Regions from separate parts of the Singulisphaera rosea genome, predicted to be linked through region 2. Evidence: riboswitches for the same ligand, from Rfam matches in the RefSeq annotation. Region 2 holds a riboswitch; each other region holds the start of a gene.
What was found. Region 2 has a riboswitch for cobalamin ahead of ACYOEI_RS30440 (DUF1559 domain-containing protein). Riboswitches for the same ligand answer to the same signal wherever they lie in the genome.
Positions count from the first base shown of each region.

Region 1 (6,730 bases), on a different contig from region 2:
CGAGGATGCGAAGGCACTCGCCTTCGCCGCCGTCGACCGGCTCCCCAGGAAATGAAGCGCGACCCGGACCGTGCGTCCCACAACCTCAGCCGAGACGTCTTTCGGAGTGAGAACCGTGAGGGGCAAGCCGATCGAAGGGACCAGGCCGAGGCGAGTGAGCCGGTCGCGGAGCCGCGACCGACCGCGATGCAGGCGGCTCTGGACCGTCCCCAGGGGGCATCGGAGCCGACGCGCCGCCTGCTCCTGGGTCAGGCCTTCGAGGTCGCAGAGCACCACCACCGCGCGTTGCCGGGCCGGCAGCCGCGCGATCTCCTCGTCAATCGCCGCCCCGAGCTCGGCCCCCTCGAGCCGGTCGACCGCCGGAGTTGGGTCGGCCGGATCGACCTCCCCAAGCCCCCGCGCCCGCCCTCGATCGGCCGCCGCGACGGCCCTCGCGCGCCTCGCGACCTTCACCCCGACCCCGTGCAGCCAGGGGCCGAGCGAGCCGTCGAACCGCACCGATCCCGCCTTGAGCGCCAGGATCAGGAACGTCGCCTGGAAGGCGTCGTCGGCCGTGTGCAGGTCGCCCACGATCCGACGGCAGACCCCCCGGACCATCGGCCCGTACCGAGTCACCAGCCCCGAGAAGGCCAGCTCGGCAGAGGAGTCGGAGGTGGACGCCTCCCGACTCCGCCGCCTGCGTCGGCCCGAGACGAATCGGTCGAGGAGCTCCGCGTCAGACTCGCCCCCCACCGCCCCGACCCCGAAGAGGATCGACAGGTCATCCTCGACCCTACCCCGACGCACCATCGTCATGACCTCGGCCCTCGCGTGGATCGCCCGTGTCGCTCCCTCTTATGCGCGAATCGGGGACCACTATTCCATCATTCACGGAAATCGCTCCGTGAGAAGGGCTTCCGCGAACCGAGGGGCGTGCGACGATCGGCCTACCGGGCGAGGACGTCGTGCATCCCGACCGCGACCATGACCGTGGCGATCAGGCTGATCACCACGACGAGCGCCCCGAGCCGACGCAACGACTTCATCTGCCACCACATCAGCATCCCCGAAACACCCCAGAAAACCATGCCGACCGCCATCGCATCGACAATCAACGCCCAGACCCAACGGACGTCGAGCCGCGAGGGATACCGGCAGGCCAGGTGCAGGCCGGTCAGGAACCTTCGCGTCGAGAGGTCCGACCCCAAAGGCCGGACGGCCAGGGCCTGGGTCTGGAGGTGGTACGCCACGCGCCAGGCGCCGTGATCGTCCTCGGCCGCAAAAATCAGCTCGGGGGCCGTGCGGACCTTCACATCCTGAGATGACCGGCCCCACTTCGCTAGGATCGAGGCGACCGCATCCCTGGCCGTCGCCGCGGGCGCCTGCCCGAGGTCGACCACGTCCCGCGACCAGCCGGGCTCCTCATCCTTCGAGATCGGGGCCGAGCGGACCGTGCCGACCCGACCCTCCAACTCGACGAACACGACCTGTTCGTCGCGGGCCGTCCGGGCGGTGAGGGCCAGGTCGCGCGAATACGCCGGCGTCTGGGCCGAGGACAGCCGGACCCGGGACGAGCCCTTGGCATTGAGCGCCTCGACCACTCGAGACGCCATAGCCTCGGCCGAGGGGAACGACCCGAGCGGGGTGCCGGCCGCATCCCCCTCGGTGATGAGTTGGACCGACCGGTCGGAGAACCAGTCGGGGTGGTTGAACAGGAACGCCGTCGCCCCGTAGAGGAGCACGAACGGCGTCAGGGACAATCCTGCGTACATGTGCGCACGCCGAAGGATTTTCATCGCCGCGTTGTACCGGACGCGGGAGCGAGGGCGCGGAGCCCTCGCCGGCGAGGATTCGGTCGTCATCTCGGCCGTCCTGTGATCGTTGGTGGTCGCGAGTGGGACGTCAGCGTTCCTCGAGGTCGCCCTTGCGGAATTCCCGGGGCTTTTCGGGGGACGAGACGGCGGGATCGGCCCTTTTCTTCAGGTCGATGGTCCCTGAGTCGTCCTGTCCGCAGCCGGCGGCCGCGAACGGGACGACGAGGAAGACGAAGGCGAGCGCTCGGCGTAGGGGTGAAGACGCCATGGCAGGGGACAGCTCCGAGGGGCGTTGGGGAGGGATGATCAGGCTCAATACGCGTCCGCGCTAATGACCTCGCCGCCCGCCCTCGTCGAGAGGGCCTGATACACCCCGAATCGCGACCCGCTCGCCGCCGAGTAGACGTTGGCCGTCGCGTCGTACGACACCCCGGCCGCCGAGATCGTCGCCGGGTTGATCGACCAGGAGTCGATCGTGTCCTTGAGGAACCGCACCGAGCCGTCCACGAACGCGAAGTTCGCCCCGCCCGGGTGCAGACTGGAGGCGTTCGCGACGTAGCGCGCGCCGAGGATGCCCACCGGCTTCTTATGAGCGTTGATGGGGTAATAGGTCTCGAACATGGAGTCGTACCAGTAGCCGGAGTTCCAGAACTGGTTGACGACCTGGTCGGCGGGCGTGAGCAGCGAGTGGCCGCGTTCGCCGATCGAGATCGTGCTGCTGGTCCCGTCGGTGATGTCGCCGATCCGCGTCGCGCCGTACATATAAATGGTGCCGTTCATGTTGCCGACCTGCTGCGCGAAGTTGGCGGCCGTCAGCTTCGGCCGGACGTCCCAGGTCCCCGTGCAGCCGGCGTAGCTGGTGAAGGCCTGCATCCAGGTCGTCCCGGCCGGCGGCGCCTGGTAGATGGTCGCGGAGAGGGGCTGCTTCCGGGACGCGGAGGGGTCGCTCGGGCAGGCGAAGGCGGAGATCCCGACCCCCGCGATCGTCAAATTCGCCGGATTCTTATACGAGAGATTGAAATTGACGAGGTTGTAGGCGGGCTGCTGCTCGAGGAACGGCAGGATCATCACGAACAGGCTGAACCCATCGGCCGTCTTCCCCGGCCCGGTGCCCGAGGCGGCCCAGAACGAGCCGGGTGGGAGCGTGCCCGTGGCCGACTCGTAGTTCGAGATCGCCAGGCCCATCTGCTTCAGGTTGTTCGTGCATTGCGCCCGTCGGGCGGCCTCACGCGCGGCCTGGACGGCCGGGAGCAACAGCGCGATCAGCACGGCGATGATCGCGATCACCACCAGCAGTTCGATCAGGGTAAAACCAGGACGGCGGCTTGAGCGGAGACGTGCAGACATGAGCGCAGACCTTCCTGCCGGGTCGGGCGTGGAGGGAGCTTCCGCTTCGGCCCCTCCGGCGCATGGCCCATTGGCAGACGGTCTGCGAACGGCCCGCCCGGATGCTCGTGGCCGAAGCATCCAAACAGCAACTCGACGGGCAGGTCTTCTGGCTCTCGGCATCGAACGGCATCCGGACGGCCTTCCCACCTTGCGGCAGTGGCACAAATGTCCGGAAGCCTAGCCGATCACAGCGGCGGCCCCGCGACGGATTCTCACCGTCTTCCCTATTATCCCCCACCCCGCATCCGGGTCGGAGGCACCTGTCGAGGACGGGCATTAGACCCCACCCCTCTCCGCCGGGTCAAGGGGTTTGATGAGTGAGACGCGCTTAACCCTGGTCCACGGATTCGTCACGCCGACGCGACGGACGATTGGAAATGCGCCTTGGAGTCGTGGTGGACCGTTCGGAGTGATCGCGGGAATCGTCAAGGCCAATGACGTCTCTCAGCCTGTCGTGCGGCAGATCACCTCAAATTTACCGCCGAACGAGCCAAACCAAGCACAAAATCCACACAATGATGCATCCAATCACCGGGCGGCGTCGCAAATAATACACATCATCGCCAACCGTCGATTTTTGGCCTATGACTACCAATGATTGATCGCTTGGGCGTGGGAACGGCCGCAACGGCCTTTCGACGCGCCGGCAGAGAGAAAGACGTCTTCATTTCTTTGATTTCAAATCATTTTAGTTTTTACATGTAAATTTTAGTTCATTATGACGCGTCCGGATGAGGAGGGGTGAGCCGGCCTGTGCCGGTTCGCCTCTCCGGCGAAGATGGGGAATCGCCCCCGACTACCACCCGTCACTTTCACCTCGAGAGTCCCGACGATGAACATCTCCGACTTTTCCGGCAGGGTCGAGCCTCGGCAGGACCGCCGTCGAATGAGGCCCGCGAGCGAGGCGCTCGAGGTTCGTCGGGTCCCGGCGGGGACGACCGCGAGCTTCAGCGTGGCGCAGGATTGGGGCACGGGCTTCCAGGCGTCGATCAACCTGGCGAATTCGCAGGCGACGAGCGTCAATAACTGGGTGTTGCAGTTCGACTACTCGGCGTCGATCGACTCGATCTGGAACGCCTCGATCGTCAGCCACGTGGGCAACCACTACGTGATCCAAGGGGCGGACTGGAACAACACGATCCCCGCGAACGGTAGCGTCTCCTTCGGTTTCAACGGGAGTCCCGGGCACACCACCGCCGCCCCCACCAACTACCTCCTGAACGGCGCATCGATGGGCGGCGGAGGGGGCGGGGGCGGGACGACCACGCTTCCGACACTCTCCATCGGCAACGTCACGGCCGCCGAGCCGAGCAGCGGCAGCACGCCTTTCGCGTTCAAGGTCAGCCTGTCGGCCCCCTCGACGAGTTCGGTGACGGTCCATTACGCGACGGCCGACGGCACCGCCAAGGCCGGCTCCGACTACCAGGCGACCAGCGGCACGCTCACCTTCGCCCCCGGCGAGACGAGCAAGACCGTCTCCGTGTCGGTCCTCGCGGATAAGGTCGTCGAGGCGAACGAGACGTTCGCCGTCGTCCTCTCGAGCCCCGCCGGCGCGACCCTCGGGACCGCAAAGGGGACCGGCACGATCCAGGACACCGCCCCACCCTCGACCAGCGGCGACGCGAGCTTCCTCGTGACCAGCGACTGGGGGAGCGGCTTCAACGGACTTGTCACGATCAAGAACAGCGGCACGAAGGCCTGGACGAACTGGACGCTCGGGTTCGACTTCGCCGGCCAGATCTCATCGATCTGGGACGGGGCGGTCGTCAGCCATGTCGGCGATCACTACGTGGTCCAGAACGCCAGTTACAACGGCGCCGTGGCCGCCGGGGCGTCGGTCAGCTTCGGGTTCGGCGGGAGCCCCGGGAATGTGACGGTCGGGCCCACCAACTTCGTCGTCAACGGTGCGGGGCCGGGCAACCAGGCCCCCGTGGCCGCCAACGACACCGCCTGGACGGCCCCCGGCAAGGCCGTGACGATCGCCGTCTTGGCCAACGACTCGGATCCCAACGGCGACCCGCTGACCGTTACCTCGGCCGCGCAAGGCAAGCACGGCGCCGTGGCCCTGAACCGCGACGGGACGGTCACGTATACCCCGGCCTCGGGCTTCACGGGGACCGACTCCTTCGCCTACACCATCAGCGACGGCCGGGGCGGGACCGCGACCGCCACCGTCACCCTCGGCGTCTCGACCCAATCCTGGCCGGCCCACGTCTACGCACCTTATGTCGATATGGGCCTGTATCCGACCTACAACCTCGTCGCGACGGCCCAGAACCAGGGGGTCAAGTACTTCAACCTCGGCTTCGTCGTCGCCGACGCGAACAACAAGCCGAGCTGGGGCGGCTACACCGACTACGAGATCAGCGGCACCCCCTTCGACCAGGCCTTGCGGTCGCAGGTCAACAGCCTTCGGGGGCTCGGGGGCGACGTCGCCGTCTCGTTCGGAGGCGCGTCCAACAACGAGCTGGCGGTGGCGATCACCGACGTGAAGGCCTTGCAGAACGCCTACCAATCCGTGATCACCGCATATGGCCTGACCCGAGTCGATTTCGACATCGAGGGGGCGGCCGTCAACGACCGCGCGTCGATCGATCGCCGATCACAGGCATTGGCGGCCTTGCAGAAGACCGCCGTCGCGTCGGGACAGCCGCTCCAGGTCTGGTTCACCCTCCCCGTCCTGCCGACCGGCCTCACCGCGGACGGGCTCTACGTCCTCCAGTCCGCGCTCAAGTACGGCGTGACGATCTCCGGCGTCAACGTCATGGCGATGGACTATGGCAACTCCGCGGCCCCTAACCCGCAAGGACACATGGGCGACTACGCCATCCAGGCCGCCACCTCGACATTCAATCAACTCAAGACCCTTTACGGCACGACCAAGACCGACGCCCAACTCTGGGGGATGGTCGGCGTGACGCCGATGATCGGCCTGAACGACAACACCGACGAGGTCTTCGACCAGGCCGCCGCCCGCCAACTCCTCGCGTTCGCCCAGCAGAAAGGCCTCGGCGAGATCGGCATCTGGTCGCTCAACCGGGACCAGCAGAACGCGAACGGAGCCCTGACCTACGTCGACCTCACGTCGAGCAGCATCTCGCAGAAATCTTACGAGTTCACCTCAATTTTTAGGCCGTTCACATCCTGAGAGGCTTTGGCTCTCGCGCAGCCCTCGAACGTACACGGTATTCGTCTCGAAACCCGATTTTTCCTGAGAAACCGGGTTTCTGATATCCTCGACGCGGATTTTCAAACGGTCAAGCCGATACCGCCGACCCCAGAACGCTTTGCGGCAAGAACCCAAGAGGTTGTGTACAATCACCTCAGAATGGCCTTCCGTCTTCGTCGATCATCGGAGGCACAACGGCCTGAACACAGCTCCTGGCATCGTTGTCCGGAATCGGGATGCATGCTCCAAATGAATTTGGATCGCGTGGGTGCACCATGAAGTTGCGACGAGTCCGCATCGAGAATTTCCGGCAGATACGGTACTGGGAGCACGAATTCACGGACTCTCTGCAGAGGGTCCGTGACGTGACACTCTTGGT
Region 1 covers NZ_JBTYIP020000027.1:86,427-93,156, forward strand. Annotated here, with positions in the region: gene ACYOEI_RS31965 (sigma-70 family RNA polymerase sigma factor) at 1-795, opposite strand, end outside; gene ACYOEI_RS31970 (hypothetical protein) at 927-1,841, opposite strand; gene ACYOEI_RS31975 (hypothetical protein) at 1,882-2,061, opposite strand; gene ACYOEI_RS31980 (DUF1559 domain-containing protein) at 2,106-3,140, opposite strand; cobalamin riboswitch at 3,262-3,461, opposite strand; gene ACYOEI_RS31985 (hypothetical protein) at 3,496-3,780, shown strand; gene ACYOEI_RS31990 (cellulose binding domain-containing protein) at 4,069-6,330, shown strand; gene ACYOEI_RS31995 (AAA family ATPase) at 6,627-6,730, shown strand, end outside.
Region 1: linked by a shared signal. The riboswitch ahead of ACYOEI_RS31980 (DUF1559 domain-containing protein) and the one ahead of ACYOEI_RS30440 (DUF1559 domain-containing protein) in region 2 are both predicted to bind cobalamin.

Region 2 (6,730 bases):
TTGAGTGAAGTCGGTCGACTGCGTGGATTTTTTGGTTATTGCATTCTCGGGGGTTGAAGATGAGCACCCCTCCCTCGATTCTCAAGGCTCGACGGAATCGTGGGCCTTCGGGACTTCCTGGTGTTCCGTCTGGCTTTCATTCGCCACGATTCGGCGGCGCGAGGAGAGCTCGGCCCAGATGCGCCGTTTGGTGTCCGGGGATGCGTCGCGCCAAGTGATGATCTCGGCGATCGTCCGCGCACAGCCGATGCACAGGCCGGAGGTGCTGTCCATCCGGCAGATCCCCACGCAGGGGCTGGCCACGAATTCGGGCATCGTCGGCGCACCTTCGCGAGGGCGGGGATCAGAGTTGGTCGGCGCTGATGATCTCGCCGCCGCGTTGGGAGAGGACCGCGGCCAGGACCTTCGGATCGAGGTTGTCTTTCAGGAACCGGGCCGATCCGTCGCCGAAGGCGAAATAGGCCCCGCCGACGTGGTAGCTGGCGAACTCCTGGCCGAACTCGCACCCGATCTTGCCGAGTAACGGCGAGGTGCTGGTCACCTGGCACGACGCCCAGATCGTCCCCGGCACGGTGCCGTTCCGGGCGCTGATGGGGGCGCTCTGGTCGAGGAAGTTCTTGTGGCCGATCCAGTAGCCGAACGAGGCCTCGTGGGCCTCGCCGACGAGGATGGTGTAGGTCGTGCCGTCGGTCATGCTGAGGACCGAGCTATTGGGGAGGGACGAGGTCAGCAAGACCCCGCGAGGCGTCCCCGAGGTATCCCCCTGGTTGGCGTAGTTGTTCTGGCAATTTGTGCCGGGGAAGCATCGCAGGGCGCGCTCGCCGTAGTTGCCCGAGTAGTCGTTGCGCCCGAACTGCAACGGCGATGACGGGGCATCGCCGTTGGGCCTCGTGAGCGACGAGTATTGACTGGTGGGGCAGAGGAAGAGGGACAGCGAGGTGGCCCCGGCCGTGGTGTTTTGGGGCTCGATGTACCACAGGCTCTGATTAATGCTGTTGTAGAGCGGTGATTGTTCGGCAAATGGGAGGATGGCCGTCCCCCAACTGGCCATGCGCCTGGCCCGGGCCGCGGGGAGGTTGGCGACCGTGACGCTGGCCATGCTCAGGCCGTAGCCGCCGGCGGGGAAGACGTTGTAGGTGCCCTGGTACGACTGGAAGGCGATGCCGATCTGCTTGAGGTTGTTCGAGCACTGGGCGCGCCGGGCGGCCTCGCGAGCGGCCTGCACGGCGGGCAGGAGCAGGGCGATCAGCACGGCGATGATGGCGATCACCACCAGCAATTCGATGAGCGTGAAGCCACGATGGGGCGTGGCCAGGGGACGAGGGCGCACGAGAGACGCAGCCTTTCCGCCGGGTCGGGCGTGAAATCCGGCTTCGGTGTCCCGGCTCGCGGCCCATCGCAGACGTCCTGCGTGCGGGCCGCCCGGAAGCTCCGGGTCCGAAGCGTCGGAACCGATCTCGACGGGCAGGTCTTCTGGCTCTCGGCTCGTGGCGGCGTCCGGATAGCCTTCCCGCCTCGCGGCAGTGGCAGAGGATCCGGAATCCTGGCCGATCACAGCGGCGGCCCCGCGACGGATTTGCACCGTCTTCCCTATTCTCCCCCGGCCCTTGGCAAAAGGCCGGCGGCACCCGTCGAGCGTCTGTATTACAGCGACACCCCGGTTTCGCTGTCAAGGACCGCCGCCATGAATTCGTTAGTCGATATGAATGCGTCACAAAGCAATAAATGAGGCAGGCCCGCATGAAGGGCCAAGCCGACGGTCCCCCTCTCCGCCTTGTCGCTCGAGTCCATTCTCGCCGGGATCTTTGCCCTGGGCCCTCCGCGTCGACGGCCAATTGCCCCGGAATCCACGCCCTTCAAAATGTCGATCTGGAAGATTTTTTTGGGATCATGTCCGGTCGGTGTGGAGTCCCTGATAACCCTGTCGAAGGGGGTCGTGAGACGGCCCCGCGAGGAACACGACGAACGAAACGATGGGGGACCCGACGATGAAGACCGTTTTGCTGAAGCTGGTGGTGGCGGGCACGGCGGTGGCGGCGATGACCTCCGCGGCGGATGCAGGGGAACGCACCTACGGTGGCTCGTCCTCGAACGCGTCGCAGTGGGGGTATCCGCAGTGCCGTCCGGAGTCGGCCCCCTGCGACTACCCGCCTCCTCCCAGCGACGGCGGCTACTGCCCGCCGAGCTATCCGCCGACCAACTGCGGGTATCCCAGCGGTGGGAATTGCTACCCCGGCGGCGGTCGTCCCGGCTACCCCGGCTCGGGCGGCTACCCGAGCGGTGGCAATGGCTATCCTGGTGGCGGTTACCCCGGCTCGAGCGGCTACCCTGGTGGCGGTTACCCCGGCTCGAGCAGCTACCCTGGCGGGGGTCGTCCCGGCGGCTATCCCGGCTCGAGCGGCTATCCTGGCGGGGGGCGCCCCGGCTATCCCGGGTCCGGCAATGCGAGTGGGTATCCCCAATCCGGCCACGGCCCCGTCTGGGGACAGTCGGGCGGCAACTACCCCCGGCCCGGCGGGAACAGCTACCCCAACAACGGCGGGTCGCTTCCCCCGAATCGTGGGCCGGTCTGGGGGCAGTCGGGCGGCTACGGCCAGCCCGTGAGCTACTCGGGCGGCGGGTACGGCGGACACGCCGGCGGGCATGGCGGGCACAACGGGGGTCGGCGATAAGGCCGATCGAGACGGCGAATCTTGATGATGGTCGCCCCGGGGGGAACCTCGGGGCGTCTTCGTTTGTTGAGGAGCCCAATCATTCGCTCGGCGGGGTGAGCGTGAAGACGCCGAACGGGCGCGACGACGTTTCGAGGCCGACTTCCCACTTGTTGAAGCGGACGAGCCAGCCGTCGGCTTCGAGGGCCTCCAGGAGGCGGAGGCTCATGGTGCGGAAGGGGTCGGAGAGGAGAACCCGTCCGCCTGCCGCCAGGTTGGTCTCGAAGATCCGGCGGAGCTGCGGGTGGAGCGACTCGCCGTAGAGGATGTCCGAGCCGAGGATCCAGTCGTAGCGTCCGGCGTCGTCCCAGGCGGTCCAGTCGGCGAGGCGAAGCTCGACCGCCGCGACGCCGTTCCGTTCGCCGTTGCGGCGGCAGAGGTGGAGCGCCAGCTCGTCGCGGTCGGTCTGAACCACCTTACCGCCGAACGACGCCGCGACGATGCCGGGGAGGCCCGTGCCGGAGCCGAGCTCCAGGACGCGCTTCCCCACGAACTCTCCCGCGAGTCCGACGATCTCGTGCACCAGCGCGATCGAAGACGGCCAGAGGGAGACGCCGTAGGGCAGGCGGTTCTCCTGCGGCTCGATGACCCGCGACTCGTCCTCGCGGGTCAGGACTGCACCCGTGTGGAGGATCGTCCACTCGCGGCCTCCTTGCCTCGTGCGGTACTCCTGGAGCCGGAAGTCGCCGCCCGTGGTGCCGAGCGTCTGCTGCGTCGTTGTGCTCTCGTCCATACCGCCACTTTACTGCTCAGGTCTCGGGCGGGTGAAGACGAGGCCTTCGCAAAAGTCCGATCGAAGCCTCGGCGCGATTTCTCGCCAGCCATTGACTTGTGTCGCAGGCTACGCAATGATGCGTATCGATCGACACGTCGGACAAATGGAGGACCAGGATGGCGGGTCGGAAGACGATCGCGATCACGGACCGGCAATTTGCGGTCCTGAAGGTGCTCTGGGCGTCCGGGCCGTTGACGGTCCGGGAGCTGATGGGGCACCTGCCTCGCGGGGACCGGCAGCCTTATACGACGGTGCTCGGGCTCTTGCAGGGGATGGAGAAGGGGGGCCTGGTCGCCCACGAGAAGGAGGCCCAGGCGCACCGCTACCGGCCCACGCTCACGGAGCGCGAGGCCACCTCGACGTTGTTGTCGGACTTCCTCGGCCGGTTCTTCCAGGGGTCGGCCGAGCGTCTGGTGCTGGGGCTGGTCGACTCCCAGCAAATCGACCCCGAGATGCTCAAGTCGATCGAAGCGAAACTCGCCGACACGTTTGAGCAAACCCCGGAGGCGGGGACCTCCGAGGCGAAAGGCCCCTCGAAGCGAGGAGGGCGGAAATCATGATCCGGTTCGTCGATGGCACGATCGACCCGTTCTTCTGGTTCCTGGCCGATTGGTCCGTTCGCTGGGGGGTGGTGATCCTCGCCCTCGCGGCGTGGTTCCGGATCCGGCCCCCGCGCCGGGCGGCGACCCGACACCTGCTCTGCGCGTCGGCACTGGCGGCGGGGCTGGTGCTGCCCCTGGCACCACGGTGGTCGATCCCCTGGCGACGGCCCGCACCGACGCCTTTGCCGGCCGCCTTGCCGACCGTCGCAAAGGGGCCGGTTGTGCTCGATACAAGACTGCTCGTCCCGAGGACGAGCGCGCCGGCCGAGACCCCGGCCTCTCAGCCGCCGACCCCGGTCGTTGTCCGTGCCGGGGTGCGTACCTCGGAGGTACCGGCACGCATTGAAAGGTCCGCGATCCCCGAGCCCGAGGTCGCCGAAGGCCTGGGACCCTGGCGCCAGGCCAGGGTCGTCCTGGGGGTAGCCTGGTTGGCGGGGATGCTCGTGTCCCTGGTCCGTCTCCTCGTGGGTGGGAGGATCCTGGCCCGGCTGCGGTCGTCGTCGAATCCCGTCTCCGGTGAGGCCCTGGTCCGATACCGGTCGGAGCTCGGCGTCCGCAGGGGTGTCGTGATGGCGACACACGAGGCGGTCGGGTCGCCGGTCCTGCTTGGCGGCCTCGCGCCGACGATCCTGGTCCCAGACGACTGGGACGCCTGGCCCGAGGCGACGAGGCGGGCCTGCCTGCTCCACGAGCTGGCCCACTTGGAGAGGTGGGACGACCTGGCGAAGCTCGCCGCCGAGCTGGCGCGGGTCCCGTTCTGGTTCCACCCGGGGCTCGCCTGGCTCCTGGCCCGGCTCGACCGCGAGGCCGAGCTGGCCTGCGACGACATGGCCGTCGGCCGAGGCGTCGCGCCGGCCGAGCTCGCGAAGTTGCTCCTCGACTTCGCCGCCCGTCCGCTCCGGCTCGATCTCCGGCGGCTTGGCGTCGGCGGCCAAACCCTGTCCTTTTTCGACCGGAACACGGTCTTGACCCGGATCACACGACTTCTGGAGGACGACATGTCTCGAGCGATCATCCCTCCGTCGAAGCTCCGCTCAATCGCCCTGGTCGTGGCTGTCGCCGCTCTGGCGTCGGCGATCGGCGGGGCCCAGGGCCGGGCGCTGGAACCCGACGCCCCGCCGCAACCGGCCGCAAAGCCGAAGGATGCCGGCCAAGGGCAGGGGACTGCCCCCAAGTCGTTCTCGGTGGTCGTCAAAGACGCGGAGGGACGACCGGTCGAAGGGGCGACCGTGGTCGCCGGACTCATCCCGACGAATCCCGGACAGGAGGGTGTGGCCACCGACGTGACCTCCTCAAGCACCGGCGTCGATGGCTCCGCCCGGTTCGATCGCGAGCCGAAGCCGGGGATCTGGGTCATCGCGTTCAAGGAGGGGCATTCCTTCATGAGCCGAAACCTGCTCGACCCGACGGGGGCGATCCCGACCTCGCTGGCCCTCCCCCGCACCCGGGTGCTTTCGGGAACGGTCGTCGACGCCGCAGGCCGGCCGATCGAAGGGGCCGAGGTACGAGTCGAGGGGGCGTATCGGACCTCCGGCCGGACGCCGGTCTTCTATTTCGCCCCCGCCCTCCAGGCACTGACGAAGGAGAAGCCGATCCAGCGGGCCTTCGTTACCCGGTCGGACGCGAGCGGGAGCTTCCGCTTGGAAGCACTCCCCGAGCAGGCCCAGGTCGCCCTGGTGGCCTCGGCGGAGGGGAAGGCGACGACACAAACCGCGTTGCGGAAAGAGGGGCCCCGCGCCGCCGACAAGGCCGAGGATCCCGTCCGCATCGTGCTCAACGACGAGGCGCGGGTGTCGGGGCGGGTCGTCTCGGCCGTGTCCGGCGTCGGGGTCTCGGGACGATCGGTGACGCTCCGAGGGATCGCCGAGGGGGCGAGCGTCTCGCTCCGAGGGAAGGCGACGACCGACGCCGAAGGGCGGTTCGAGATCCGAGGTCTCGGCGCGGGCCGGGCGAACATCCTCCTCGATGACGTGCCCGCCGACGGGCCCTGGACGTTCATCGCCGCGACCGACGTCCGCCTGACCCCGGGCTCGACCGCCGCGGCGAGGATCAAGCTGGTCGAGGGCGTGAAGGTCACCGGCTCGGTGACCTCAACCGACGGCAAGCCGATCCCCGGCGCCTCCGTCACCGTCTACGGGGCGAGGAACCCGATGAACGGCGGCTCGACGCCGGTAACGGTCCTCAGCGACCCCTCCGGCGTCTATCGCTTCCGGATGCCGCCGGGGAACGCCTATGTCATGCTGAATGGCAGCGTCCCGGGATACACGAGCCTGGGCAATACCGAGTCGAACCGGAGCGTGCTCATCCCGGACGGCCAGCCGACCTTCACCCTCCCGGTATTCGCGATGGCGCCCGGAGTCAACCTGACCGGTCGGATCGTCGACGCGACGGGCAAGCCGCTCGAGGGGGCGAAGCTCGTCGGCGTCTGCAACCAGACCTATTGCTCGCCGCTGAACCAGCCCTCGGCAACCGCCGACGCCCAGGGACATTTCCGCCTCGACATGCAGGCGGACGGGCAGCCCATCCCGCTCAATCAGGGGGTCACGTTCCAGGTCCGACTGGCAAGCGGGCAGGAGTTCGACGCCTCGCTCGTCCCGACGGGCAAAGGCGAGGTGACGATCAAGCTGCCGACCCTTCGGGAC
Region 2 covers NZ_JBTYIP020000024.1:131,123-137,852, forward strand. Annotated here, with positions in the region: gene ACYOEI_RS30435 (DUF1289 domain-containing protein) at 82-315, opposite strand; gene ACYOEI_RS30440 (DUF1559 domain-containing protein) at 344-1,330, opposite strand; cobalamin riboswitch at 1,447-1,647, opposite strand; gene ACYOEI_RS30445 (hypothetical protein) at 1,989-2,672, shown strand; gene ACYOEI_RS30450 (class I SAM-dependent methyltransferase) at 2,752-3,444, opposite strand; gene ACYOEI_RS30455 (BlaI/MecI/CopY family transcriptional regulator) at 3,603-4,046, shown strand; gene ACYOEI_RS30460 (carboxypeptidase regulatory-like domain-containing protein) at 4,043-6,730, shown strand, end outside.

Region 3 (6,730 bases), on a different contig from region 2:
GATCTGCTGGAGCGAGTTCGCGGACCGAGAGGTCAGCTTGCGGAGGACCTTGCCGTCGTAGCGGTCGAGGAGGATGGCCGTATTGCCGTGCGGGTTCCCCTCTTCGGGGAGCCGCAGGCGGACGGCGAACGAACCTTCCGGTCCTTCGGGGAGATAGAGCCTCGTGATCCGGGCGTCGGGATAGGCTCTTGCGGCCAGCTCGCAGATCCGGTCGAGCGACGGCGGGGCCTGCGTCCGATCCCCAGAGGACCGGGCGGAGAGGTCCAAGGGCATCGGGCCGGTGATCCGTTCAACGATCGGCGCGAGATAGGGCCGGAAGATCAGGGATGCGCCGGTGACGGCCAGGACGGTCGTCGGGACCAATCCAAGGATGCCGACCTGCCGGTGGACATCGAGGGCTGTCCAAACTCGTCTCCTGGGCCCGTCGACACTTCGGGGTCTCGTCCACCACCAGAGCCAGGTGCCACTCGCTCCGAGGGTCAGGGAAAGCAGCCCGATCGCTCCAACGACCAGGCGGCCTTGCTTGCCGAGGAGGAGCTCGACGTGGAACGCCTTGATCCGGTCGATCAAGCCGGTGCCGAATCGCCGTCGGCCCTGGATCTTCGCCGAATGAGGGTCGACGAAGACCTCCCAGCGATCCGAAGGGTCTCGCCCGCCGAGGAACGCCATGAGAGCCACCCCTTCGCGGTCGGGGAAGAGGAGCATGCGCAATGCCGGCCCACCTGCGGACTCCAACTCCACGGCGCGGCGAACCGCATCGAGCGACGCCCGGGCGTGCAGGGGCTCGACCCGCCAGAGGGACGGGTTGAGTCCTCGATCGATTTGGGAGCGGAACGCCAGGATCCCGCCGCTGAGCGCCGTCGCGGCCAGGACGAGGCCGCAACCAAGGCCCAAAACGGAGTGGACCTTGCGGACGACCCGGTAGGACCTCATCGTTCGGAGGCCTTTCCCGGAGGGCTGGGAAGCCCCGACGCGTCCGGCGCCCCCGGCGGGGATTGGCCGGGGGGCGTGGGACGAGGCCCGGGGTCGGGCGGCCCGCACCCAACGGCCAGGGCCGCAGTCAGGGTGGCGACGATCGTTCCCCACGGGCGCCGGCTGGGGCGCCTCGGATTCGGATGCGATGGCAACATCGGCCCGGTGTCCTTCAAAGCGAGACCTTCGCGGATCAATAGGCGTCGGCGCTGATCACTTCGCCGCCGGCACGGGTGGCGAGTGCCTGGTAGACCGCCATCCTCGCGTTGGGGGCCAGGCTGTAGCCGCTCGGCCCGTTCAGGAGCGGGCCCGCCACTGCGTAGTCGTTCACGACGGGGAAGGCGTCGATAGAATCTTTGAGGAAATGGACCGACCCGTCGCAGAAGGCCACGTTGATGCCACCGGGATGGAAGCTCGAGGGGTAATACGGGCTCCGGAACCGGTTCGGGGCCGCGTTGTAGATCCCCTGCGCCGAGTAATAGCCGTAGGTCCAGGCCCCGTAGATCGACTGATAGTACAACGCCCTCGTCGGGGTGGTGGCGGCGTCGTTGACGTAGTAGGCCTGGGCCCGCTCGTCGAAGATCATCGTGGAGCTCGTGCCGTCGGTGACGTCGGCCAGCCGGACGTTGCTGTCCATGAACACGATGCCGTTGTGGGTCGCCTTGGCACGCTGGAGCTCGGCGGGGGTCATGTTCTTCGGCGGGTTGATCCAGAGGCCGGAGACGCCCCGGTAGCTCGCGTGGGCCTGGGCCCAGACGCCGGCCGGCAACGGGTCGGGATTCCAGAACGGGAGGCTGATCCCGCCGGCCGCCGCGGCGACCCGGACCAGGGGAGCGGTCTTCGACACGGTCGAGTCGCTCGGGCACCACAACGTGGCGATCCCGAGGCCCTCGATCGTGAGGTTCTCGTTGTCGTAGATCGTCCGAGAGAAGTTGATGGCGTTGTAGGCGGGGACCTGCTCCATGAAGCCGAGGATCCGCTCGAACGCGCTGTGGTCCGGGTAAGGCTTCGTGCTGGTGGGGTCGGCGGGATAAGGGAAGCTGCTGGACGGCAGGACGCCCGTCGAGGACTCGTAATTCATCGCCCCGATGGCGATCTGCTTGAGGTTGTTCGAGCACTGGGCGCGACGCGCGGCCTCGCGGGCGGCCTGGACGGCGGGCAAGAGCAACGCGATGAGGACGGCGATGATCGCGATCACCACCAAGAGCTCGATCAGGGTGAAACCCTGACGGCGGACGGACGGGAGGGAAGGCATGGGGTGAGATCTTTCTGCCGGGACGGGCAAGGGACCAGCTTCGGCCCTCGAGCGCACGGCCCGTTGCAGAACGTCTGCCAGCGGCCCGTCCGGATGCTCGTGGCCGAAGCATCGGAACAGCGACTCGACGGGCAGGTCTTCTGGCTCTCGGCATCCAACGGCTCCCGGACCGCCTTCCCACCTCGCGGCAGTGGCACGAATGTCCGGGGGCCTAGCCGATCACAGCGGCGGCCCCGCGACGGATTCTCACCGTCTTCCCTATTATCTCCCGACCCCTCTCGAGATGGGGAGCACCCGTCGAGCATGGGATTAGAACCAACCTCATCGGCCCCAGTCAAGGAGCGGCGGTCCCAATCGCGAGGCCCCGAGCCCCCGAGCCTCCTCACGCCGTCTTGGCCGTGATCGTCGACGTCGTGGCCGGGGTCAGCCCCGCGGCTGTGGCCTTGATCAGATAACCGACTCCCGACCTGGTCAGGTAGAGGTTGGTAAAGGTCGCCACACCGCGGACGGCCTTGACGGTCAAGGTCCCACCCAGCATGCCGTTGCTGGGGTTTGCGGCCAAGGTGAGCGTGATGGTACCGGTGTAGTTCGGATCGATGTTGCCGCTCGCGTCCTTCGCGGTGACCGTCAGCGAGAATCCGCTCAGCGTCTTCACGTTGCTCGGTGGTTGAGTTGAGATGGTCAACTGTGTCGCGGCGGGAATCACGGTCATGGACGTCGTCGTCGCGGACTGCAAGCCCGCCGCCGTAGCCAGGAGTTGGTAGCCGGCCCCGGCCGCGTTCAACGTCAGTCCCGAGAACGTCGCCACACCGCCCACGGACCGGACCGTCAGCGTCCCACCGAGCACCCCGCCGGAAGGGTTCGCCGCGAGGCTCAGCGTCACCGGGCCGGAGTAATTCGGGTCCACGTTGCCTTGCGCATCCTTCGCCGTGACCTTCAAACCAAAGCCGGCCGCCGTCTTCGCACTGCTCGGCGGGAGCGTCGAGACCACCAATCGCGTCGCAGCGGGCGTCACCGTGATGGCTGTGGTCGTCGCCGCGGAAAGGCCCGTTGCGGTCGCCTTGATCTGGTAACCGGACGCAGAGGTGTTCAACTTCAGGCCCGTAAACGTCGCCACGCCTCGGACCGCCTGGACCGTCGGTGTACCTCCGAGGACCGCACCGCCGGGGTTGGCCGCGAGGCTCAACGTGATCGATCCGGAGTAGTTGGGATCCACATTCCCGCTCGCGTCCTTCGCCGTCACCGTCAGACCAAAGCTGCCCGCCGTCTTCACGCTGCTCGGCGGCTGCGCGGTGATCGCCAACTGCGTTGCCGCGGGTTTGACCGTCACCGCCGACGGAGTGACCGTGATTGCCGAGGATGTCGCCGCCGACACGCCGGTTGCGGTCGCCTTGATCTGGTAGCCCGCCCCTGTCGCACTTAGGGTCAAGCCCGAGAATGTCGCCACCCCCCGGACGGCCTGGGCCGTCAAGGTCCCACCGAGAACGCCAGCTCCGGGGTTGGTCGCGAGGCTCAGAGTGACGGGCCCGGTGTAGCTATTGTCCGGATTCCCATTACCGTCCCTTATCGTAACAGCCATCGAGAACGGGGCGCCGATCGTCACGCGGCTCGGTGGCGACGTCGTGATCGCCAGCTGCGCCGCCGATGACGCGGACGAGGAGAACGGGGTCGTCGTCGCGAAGGCGGGGAGGAGCGAGCTCGTGGCCAGGAGGGTCTCACCGGTGCCGGACTTGTCGAGGGTCAGACCAGTGAAGGTCGCCACCCCGCCCACGGCATTTACGGTGAGGGTGCCGCCGAGCGTCGCGCCGCCCGGGTTTGCTCCCATCCTCAGGGTGACGGGACCGTTGAACGACGCATCCTTGTACCCGTTGGGATCGACGACCGTGACGGCCACGCCGAATCGGGTTCCGGTTGTTACCTTCGTTGGGGGTTGGGTCGTGAACGAGAGCGCGTCGGTCACCCAACCGACGTCGGCCAGACCGGCCCAGTCGAGCGAGGTCATCCCGCGACGCTGGCCCGGGGCGAGCAGCCCGTCCATCAACGGCTCCTTGCCGTTCGAGGAGAGCTTCGTCGACCACATGCCGTTGCTGTCGGTCGCCAAGGGGACGGGCCCCCCGTTGCTCACCGAGGCATGGGTTCCGGTGAAGGTGCGGTTCATCAAGTCGACGTTGGCCGTCCATGGGAGCGACGTACCGAAACCGAGCGTGCTCACGAGCATTTGTTCGGCGACCGAGAGGAAATCGTACCGGCCGGCCCCGGGCGTCCCGCCGGTACCCGCGAAGCTCCAGTTCGAATTCGCGCTGAAGGTGAGCATGCCGCCCCAAGGGGAGGTGTCCGTCGGCTTCGCCCCCAGGGCCCCCGCCTGGCCTCGCGAATTGATGTTCTGGATGAAATCCTTCGAGCCGCTATAAGACTCCCCCGCGCCGGTGTAATACGAATAGCCACTGGTCGGCGAGGCGAAGCCCCCCACGTAGACGAGCAGCGTGTTGGCAGCCACGGTCGGATTTTTCACCGTGACCAACGAGCCCGACCTCGGGCTGCTCGGGTTGGCGAAAGTGATCGACCAGTTGTTGCCCCCGGCCGCATTGGGCGTGATCGCCGTGAGACTGTCGTGCAGGCCACCCCCGATGATCGCCGCGGCCTGCTCCAGGACCGTCTTCGCCGCGGGATTGTTCGCGAAGAAGCCGGAGTTGTCATAGGTGTAGTCGTACTGGATCGCCACCGACATGACGACCCGAGATTCCAGTGATTCGAGCCCGCCCGAAAACGTCCAGGCCTGGCGGGTCGATCTTCGGGGAGTTCTTCGCGGGCGCAGAGCTCGGATTCCCAGCATCGAGGGTGCATTCTCCGTCGTTGCACGACTCGGAGGGGGCGCGGACTTCGGGCCGCCGCTCCGTCTTGTTACGTTGGTCGGTGTTCCTACAACGTCCCCGACCGTCCTTCTCGCAGGCTTATCGTAACAACATCACGTTTTTTCAATCTATTTCGACAATAGAATGCATTCCCAAGTCTTGGCGAAGATTCTTCGCGACATTCATCCCTTTTTTCCATTCCACGCATTCGCCGATTCATTTTTGATCACAGAATCAAAACCTGGCACCCCCCCGCTCAACCCAATCCCCGCCGCCTACGAATTCAACCCAATTCATACTCTCGACCCGATTCTTCTCGCCATCCGTCCGAGGGAATTCCGAGAATCGAGGAGATCTAGGCAAGTCACGATCGCGTGGCATGTCGCCATAAAGCATCAGAACCCGTATACAGGATGAGGGCGGTCGGCGTCGGCCGTCGTGTTGAACCGTTGGCAGGAGACGGGCTACTGCTTAGGATACGTCGCGTTTTGGCCGGTTGGATGTTGCTTTACGAGGACATTTCGACATGGGTGTCGTGCAAGTGCTCTGACGAGCGGCGGACCACATCCTCCGACTGAAGGTGCTCGTCTCAGTGCCTGAGAGCCAGCCGGCGACGATGTTCATCTACGGCCTTCGGGGTGACGGTCACGAGGCGATGAGGACTCTTTCCAGAGTCGTCTGCGCCGGCTACGCTGGCGGGTTGGACGTCGAACGCCGAGATGTCACCGACCGAGGTCGGCTCCGGCGGGAACCGCCACGATCGAAGACCCTTGTCGAGGGGACCCGATGACATCGAAAGCGAGCCCACGCGAGGGGGCGGCGATGCATTGCATGGAGATCCGGGGCGGGAGCCATGCCGTCCAGGAGGCGCTGAGCATGCCCGGGCTCGAGGCCTGGGTATACAGCCTGCCGTATGAAGGGGCCGCGCGGGGGGGCGACATTCACTATTTGTCGGTCTGCGGCGGGGGGATGACGAGTCGACTGATCGTCGCGGATGTGTCGGGGCACGGGTCACAAGTCGCCGACTTCTCGGCGACGCTCCGCGACCTCATGCGGAAGAACATCAACACGAAGAGCCAGACGAGGCTGGTCCGCTCGCTCAACCAACAGTTCACCGAGTTCGCCCAATGGCAGCGCTTCGCCACGGCGGTGATCGCCACCTACCTGGCGAACAAGAAGACGCTCACTGTCTGCAACGCCGGCCACCCTCGACCGCTCTGGTATCACGCGAAGGCAGGGACGTGGGGCCTGATGGATCGGAACGTCGGCGAGGCCGGGAATCTCCCGCTCGGATTCGACGATGAGACGAACTATCACCAGTTCTCGGTCACGCTCGGCCAGGGCGACGCTGTCTTCTTTTACACCGACGCCCTGATCGAGGCGACGACCCCGTCCGGTGCCATGCTCGGTGAAGAAGGGTTGCTCAACCTCGCTCGAGGGCTCGACCTCTCCGACCCTCATCGAATGGGTCCAACGCTCCTGGCGAGAGTCGAGGACTACCGGGGGGGGCGATCGGCCGACGACGACACGACGCTCGTCGCTCTCTTCCACACGGGGGACGGCGTCCGGCCCCCCTCTCTCGGCGAAAAGCTCGACGTCTATGCCAAGGTGTTCGGGCTCAAATCCGTTTGAATGAACCTCCCGAAACCCG
Region 3 covers NZ_JBTYIP020000003.1:168,257-174,986, forward strand. Annotated here, with positions in the region: gene ACYOEI_RS07100 (PepSY-associated TM helix domain-containing protein) at 1-933, opposite strand, end outside; gene ACYOEI_RS07105 (DUF1559 domain-containing protein) at 1,166-2,227, opposite strand; cobalamin riboswitch at 2,341-2,540, opposite strand; gene ACYOEI_RS07110 (beta strand repeat-containing protein) at 2,610-4,955, opposite strand; gene ACYOEI_RS07115 (PP2C family protein-serine/threonine phosphatase) at 5,866-6,711, shown strand.
Region 3: linked by a shared signal. The riboswitch ahead of ACYOEI_RS07105 (DUF1559 domain-containing protein) and the one ahead of ACYOEI_RS30440 (DUF1559 domain-containing protein) in region 2 are both predicted to bind cobalamin.